Regions from separate parts of the Erythrobacter sp. GH1-10 genome, predicted to be linked through region 1. Evidence: predicted binding sites of a transcription regulator. Region 1 holds the regulator's gene; each other region holds the start of a gene.
What was found. The regulator LexA, encoded in region 1, represses DNA repair genes until DNA is damaged. The targets are predictions, from matches to a motif close to GTTCCNCNCTTGTTCT.
Positions count from the first base shown of each region.

Region 2: a site for LexA is predicted at 1,225-1,240, ahead of ACI5KX_RS00385 (ribonucleoside-diphosphate reductase subunit alpha). Genes of this name have one in related genera too.
Region 3: a site for LexA is predicted at 1,085-1,100, ahead of ACI5KX_RS09850 (recA-like protein). Genes of this name have one in related genera too.

Region 1 is NZ_JBJFLP010000001.1:1,740,015-1,742,279, reverse strand. Features, by position in the region: gene ACI5KX_RS08585 (molybdopterin molybdotransferase MoeA) at 1-910, shown strand, start outside; gene lexA (transcriptional repressor LexA) at 1,105-1,794, shown strand; gene ACI5KX_RS08575 (ComEC/Rec2 family competence protein) at 1,819-2,265, opposite strand, start outside.
Region 2 is NZ_JBJFLP010000001.1:68,690-70,954, forward strand. Features, by position in the region: gene ACI5KX_RS00385 (ribonucleoside-diphosphate reductase subunit alpha) at 1-1,163, opposite strand, end outside; gene ACI5KX_RS00390 (hypothetical protein) at 1,689-2,265, shown strand, end outside.
Region 3 is NZ_JBJFLP010000001.1:1,984,542-1,986,806, reverse strand. Features, by position in the region: gene ACI5KX_RS09855 (sodium-dependent transporter) at 1-1,027, shown strand, start outside; gene ACI5KX_RS09850 (recA-like protein) at 1,193-1,951, shown strand; gene ACI5KX_RS09845 (DUF6504 family protein) at 1,833-2,265, shown strand, end outside.

The sequences.
Region 1 (2,265 bases):
GCACATGCCGCAAGGCGCGGATCGGGTATTGATCCAGGAAAACGCGTCCGTCGATGGTGACCGGGTTGCTCTAGCGGACGGCGAGGAATTGCCTCCGCCGGAGCGGCACGTGCGCAAGCAGGGGTTCGACTTCGCGGCGGGCGAAACAGTGCTGACGCAAGGCTCGGCCATGGGGCCGGGCCCCGTCGCGCTGGCGCTGTCGGCAGGGTTCGGATCGGTGCCGGTTTGGCGCACCCCTCGGGTGGCGATACTCGACAGTGGTGACGAACTGGCTCTCGACCCCGAGCAATGCGGCCCCGACCAGATACCCGCCAGTAACGGCCCGATGATCGCTGCCATGCTGCGCTCGCATGTCGGCGAGGTCAGCCGATTGGGTCCCGTGCTCGACAACCACGAAGCGCTGGCACAGGCGCTCGCCAAGGCCGACAGCTGCGATATCCTCATCACTTCGGGCGGCGCTTCGGTGGGTGACCACGACCTCGTGCAGGAGGCTCTCGCGCGCTGGGGTGCCGGCATCGATTTTTGGAAGGTCGCGATCAAGCCGGGCAAGCCGCTGATGGTGGCAACGCGCGGAAATCAAGTAATCCTCGGCCTCCCCGGCAACCCGGTATCGAGTTTCGTCACCGCTTTTCTCTTCGCTCTTCCCCTCGTCCGGGCTGCGATGGGCGATCCAGATCCTCTGCCGAAGAGCGTTCGCGTTTCTGCGGCCGAAGACCTCCCGGCAACAGGCTCCCGTCACGAATTCCTTCGCGGAATACAGGATGGAACCAGCGCGCGTCTCGCGGCCTCTCAGGATTCGAGCGCCCTGCGCGCATTGGCGGCGGCGAATTGCCTGATTGATCGGCCTGCCGGTAGCCCTGCGATCGCTACCGGGAGCCCTGTGCAGGTGTACAACCTCCACAATGGCTGAATCCTGCGGGGTTCGGGTTTGTAGCGCGCTTGACACGAATCCAAAGGTTGCCTATTCGTTCCGCATTCGTTCACCATTTCGGTGGGCGGCCAGTGTCCGGAATGCACCTAAGGAGGTGCCTCTAGGGATGCGCCTTTTCAGCACCGCGGCGACACGGCTGTCGCCGGTAAGCGGTGCGCCTTAGGGAGTGACCCATGCTGACCGCAAAGCAGCACGAATTGATCCGTTTCATCCAGAAGCGTCTGGACGAGACCGGCATTTCCCCCAGTTTCGAGGAAATGAAGGAAGCGCTCGATCTCAAGAGTAAATCGGGCGTCCACCGGCTGATTTCCGCACTCGAGGAACGCGGCTTCATCCGCAGGCTGCCGAATCGCGCCAGAGCACTCGAGGTTATTCGCCAGCCCGAAGATGCGACCCCTACCCCGCGTGCGACACAGGCCGCGAACGATGCGGTGGCTTCGGGATCCGCAGTGCTGAAGAATGCGCCCGAACCGGCCAACGACGTGATCGAGATTCCGTTGCACGGTCGAATCGCCGCAGGCGCTCCGATCGAGGCACTCGAAGGCCAGACCTCGCTCCCTGTACCCGCCGCGCTGCTGGGCCCGGGCGAGCATTATGCGCTTGAGGTGTCGGGTGACTCCATGATCGAGGCCGGGATCTTCGATGGCGACTTCGCTCTGGTACGTCGCACTGACACTGCGCGCGACGGCGAGATCGTAGTTGCATTGGTTAACGGCGAGGAAGCGACGCTCAAATATCTCCACAAGGAAGGCGGCATGGTCCGGCTCGATCCGGCCAATGCATCCTACGACCCGCAAGTCTACCGCCCGGGAGAAGTGCAGGTTCAGGGCAAACTTGCCGGCCTTCTGCGTCGCTACCACTGATTGAAATGAAGCGCGGGGTGCGGATCAGTCCCCCTCCCCGCGCCACCAACCGTGTTCGCCCTGCCGTTCGGCCACACTCGTGATGCGGCTGCCTTCGAGGTCTATCGCCAATCCCCCGGTGCGTTCCAGCAACCGCCGGTCGGCTTTGAGCCAGCGCGGTGAACACGATCGCGGCAGGAAGCGGTCGGCCACTACGATATCCGATCGTTCGCAAGCAGCCGCCAGAGCGCGTTCTTCTACGAGGTCGCGGTTGCGCGCCATCAGCAGCACCCAATCCCGGCCACCACGCTCGATCGTGAGCTGGCAGAATTCGCGGGAGCATCGTGCCTCCGGCCAGTCTTCAAGCGGTATTGGTTCGCTGGTAACGCCCGCGAGTTCGAGCAGGTTATCTCGCGAATAGGACGAGCGGCTGTCGCGCAGTGACAGGAGGCGTGCCTCACCATTCGCATCCTCGACGGTGATCCCGACATG
Region 2 (2,265 bases), 1.7 Mb from region 1:
GTCGACCACTCGTCCCACTTTTCGAGGTTGAGCGAGGAAAGGCAGCATACCGCGGTGCGATCGTTGCCGAGGTGGTCGATCCCGGTCGGCAGGGTGATTTCGGAGCACAGGTTCGAGGTCGAGACCTTGAGGCCGAGTTCGCGGTGATGCTTGGGCATCATGCGGTTCACCGTGTCGTTGAACACGATGTAGGGCTCGCCGGTGGCGAGGCGGGTTTCGACCAGTTTCTGGAACAGCGAGCGCGCATCGACGGTGGCGCGCACTTCGCCGGTCTTGGGTGATTTGAGCTCGAACTCGGCGCCGTCGCGCACCGCTTCCATGAACTCGTCGGTCAGCAGCACGCCGTGGTGGAGGTTCAGCGCCTTGCGGTTGAAGTCTCCGCTGGGTTTGCGGATTTCGAGGAATTCCTCGATTTCCGGGTGCGAGACGTCGAGATAGCATGCTGCCGAGCCGCGCCGCAGCGACCCTTGCGAAATCGCGAGAGTGAGCGAATCCATGACGCGGACGAACGGAATGATGCCGCTGGTCTTGCCGTTGAGGCCGACCGGCTCGCCGATACCGCGGACATTGCCCCAATAGGTACCGATCCCGCCGCCCTTGGAGGCGAGCCACACGTTCTCGTTCCAGGTGCCGACGATGCCGTCGAGGCTGTCGGACACCGAGTTGAGATAGCATGAAATCGGCAGGCCGCGATTGGTGCCGCCGTTCGACAGCACCGGGGTCGCGGGCATGAACCACAGGTTCGAAATGTAATCGTAGAGCCGCTGCGCGTGCTCCTGGTCGTCGGCATAAGCATCGGCGACGCGCGCAAACAGATCCTGGTACTTTTCACCGGGCAGCAGATAGCGGTCGGTCAGCGTTTCCTTGCCGAATTCGGTCAGGTTGGCGTCGCGCGATTCGTCGATCGTGATATCGAACCGGCGGTCGTTGACCTTCTTGCTGTCGTCCTTCTGCGCCGCGCTCTTGGCGGCATTGGCCAGCGCTTCGCCGGCCTTTTCGGCGATCAGCTCTTCGCTGCCCTTGTCGCTCTTGTCCATGCTCACGGCTTTCTTCTTTTCTTTTGCGCCGGACTTCTCAGTGCCGGGGGCCGCGCCGGTATCGGCATCGGTCATCATATCGCCTGTATTTTCCACCGGCACGCCATCGCTTGATTTGAATTCCATTACTGCCCCGTTCGTGTCCCCCGAATCGGAGCACCGCGTCATACCACTTTTGGCCTGCGATGTTCCAATTCTGTTCTTTACCGATCCGTCGACAGGGTTGCCCACATAATGGCCACAGGGTGGCCCACAGGCTTATCCGCCGACGGCTTCGAATCGATCCGCAAACCCCTTCTCCGAAGCGAATCCTTCCCTAGCCGCGCCCCGCAGGGAGCGAACGGATTCACCAAAGCTTGGGGGTCCGATGCGAACCGAACCACTAGATAATGAATCAGCAGCGATTCCGCGTCAACGGGTGATTAACCATGATCGATTGCGACGACCGCGCGAAAATCCATGTTGCAGTGCAGCGACGCGTGGAGAAAGCTTGAGTCGGCCACCGCGCAAGCCCCAAAATGAATCTGTGAAGAAAAATGTGGTGATTGAATCATCCGAATCAACGCGTGAATCATTCTGCCCTCGGCTCGCATCTTTGTTGCCCGGGCAGGCAAGTTCGTGCACCACCGGGCGGCACAGGGAGAGCCTTCGATGACCTGTCCCCCAAATGCCGACCCCGCGACCGGCACGGCCATGTCTTCCGCTTGGCGAGCCCGCATGCTCGACGCCGTCCCTCCGGCGATCCTCGACGATCTCCGGCGCCGGCATGCCGAACCGCAGCGCCACTATCACGACTGGTCGCATGTCGAAGCGCTGCTCGGCCATTGCGAGGCCGCAGGGGATCGAATCCATGATCGGAGTGCGGTTCTCTTTGCGATCCTGTTCCACGATGCGATCTACGATCCGCGTGCTAAGGATAACGAGCGCCGCAGCGCCGCTCTGCTGGTGGCCACCGACCCGCCGCTGTCGCCCGAAAGCCTCGCCCTCGCGCGGCGCATGATCGAAGCGACCGCAGGGCACCAGCTGCCCGGCGATCTCACCGGCATTGCGCTGGAGGATTGCGCGCACTTCCTCGACATGGACCTCGGCATCCTCGGCGCGCCGCCCGGTCGTTTCGACATCTACGAGGAGCAGATCCGGCGCGAGTACGCCCACGTTGCAGACGATGCGTTCCGAACCGGACGCGCAAAGGTGCTGCGCCACTTCGCCCAGCGCGAGCGGCTCTATT
Region 3 (2,265 bases), 240 kb from region 1:
TTCCGGTGTGACCGGGGGCGCCCTGACCGGCATGACAGAGGAAAATATCAAGAACCTGTTCCCTGCGCTCCTTGAGCAAGGCTTTACGATGAGCGTCCTTGACCTGCTGTTCATCGCGATCACCGTTGCCTTTGTCGCGCGCGGCGTCTCGGGAGGGATCGAAAAAGCCTCCGTTTGGCTCATGCCTGCGTTCTTCCTGCTCCTGCTCGGGATCACCATCTACGGTGCGTTCGAGGGTGCGTTTGCGGAAACGATCGCCTATCTTTTCGTCTTCGATTTTTCGAAGTTGACGGGCGAAGTCATGCTCGCGGCGGTCGGTCAGGCGTTCTTCTCGCTGTCGCTGGGCGTTGCGGGGATGATGACCTACGGCTCCTATGTCAGCCGCGACGTGAACCTCGCCAAGACATCGGCAACGATCGCTTTTGCCGATACGTCGGTGGCGCTGATTGCGGGTCTTTGCATTTTCCCGATCGTTCTGGCGGCCGGCCTTTCGTCGGACGGCGGGCTTGGCCTGATGTTCGACGTCCTGCCGCACGCGTTCCAGTCGATGCCGTTCGGCACGGTGATCGGGCTCGCATTCTTCATCATGGTGGGTTTTGCCGCGCTGACCAGCTCGATTTCGCTGATGGAGGTTCCGACCGCCTGGGCAATCGACAGATTCGGCTTTGCCCGCGCGCCGACTGCGCTTGCGATTGCCGCCCTGGCGGCGGTGCTCGGCGTGCTTTCCGCCTATTCGTTCAACTCGCTTTCGAGCTTCCATCCGCTCGGGTTCATTCCGCTGTTCGAAGGCGAGGGCGTATTCTCGGCGCTCGATAGCGTGACGGCCAAGCTGTTCATGCCGATTGGCGCCTTGCTGGTTTCGATCTTCGTCGGTTGGGTGGCGAGCCGCCAGCTGATCGATAACGAGAACGGCCTTTCGGGCGGGATGCACCAGTTCTGGGTATTCCTGGTGCGCTGGCTGTGTCCGGTTGCGCTCACCGCGATTCTGATCGTCGGCATCTTTCCGAGCATCGTCGGCGCCGAGTAAGCATTTCCGGGGCGGTTGCGGCGGGTGATCACACCGTTGCAATCGCCCCGCAAGTGTGGAACAAAATAGGAACACGTGAGTCGTTTACGACGAGTCGTTCCTATGCAGAGTTCCGTTTCCCCTTCCGGCGCGAAAGCGCTTGCTCCTCTCCCTGTTGCCGCGCGGTTGTCCGCCGCCGACATCGCGGCGCTGTCGAAAGCGCGCGAGGGGCGCTGGCGGCCGGGGCTTGCCGGGCAGCCGCTGCATAGCGAGATTTTCGCCAGTACCTCCGATGCGAGCGGGGCGGGGCTGGCGCTGGCGCTGGCGCAGGACGCGCTGCGGGTGGCGGGCGAGGGGGATAATCCGCTTGCAGAGGAGCATGACCGCAGACAGGTGCTGTGGGTGCAGGATGCCCGCGCGGTGCAGCGCGGCGGTCGCCCGTACCGCCATGGCCTGCCGAGGGAACTGCGCGACCGCCTGATCCATGTCGAGACGAAGACCCCCGAGGATGCGCTGTTCGCGCTCGAGGAGGGGCTCAAGTGCCGCGATCTTGCCTGCGTGATCGGGGAGATCACCGGCAATCCCCGCGCGCTCTCCTTCACCGCCTCGCGCCGTCTCAGCCTCGCGGCGGAGAAGCATGGCGTGGCGCTGTGGCTGGTGCGGCTCGATGCCGCGCCCGAACTGTCCTCGGCCCGGATGCGCTGGCGAGCGGCGCCTGCCCATTCCGCACCGGCCCGTTGGGATGCCGCTGCTCCCGGCGTGCCGCAATGGGCAGCCGAACTCTTCCGCGCGCGCAGCCACGCTCCCGGAAAATGGATATTGAGCAATGACGACGGACGTTTACGCGCCCGCCGCCACGGTCCGACCGCTTCCAACACGCAGGATATTGGCGATCTGGTTCGCCCGACTGTCGGTCGATCGCTGGCGGCTGTCGCACGGATGTGAAGCAGGCGAAGGGCCGGATGCGCTCCCGACCGCGCTGATCACCGAAACCGCGCACGGGCCGCGGATCGATGCGGTGAACCACGCCGGGCACGCAGCGGGCGCGCGGGCAGGGATGATGCTCGCCGATGCGCGCACGCTGTGCCCCGCGATCCAGACCGCACCGGCGGACCCGGCGGGCGATCTCGACGCGCTGGAGAAACTTGCGCTGTGGTCGCAGCGCTGGGGGCCGTGGAGCGCGCTCGATCCGCCCGACGGTGTGCTGGTCGACATCACCGCCGCCGCGCACCTGTTCGGCGGCGAGGAACGGTTGCTCA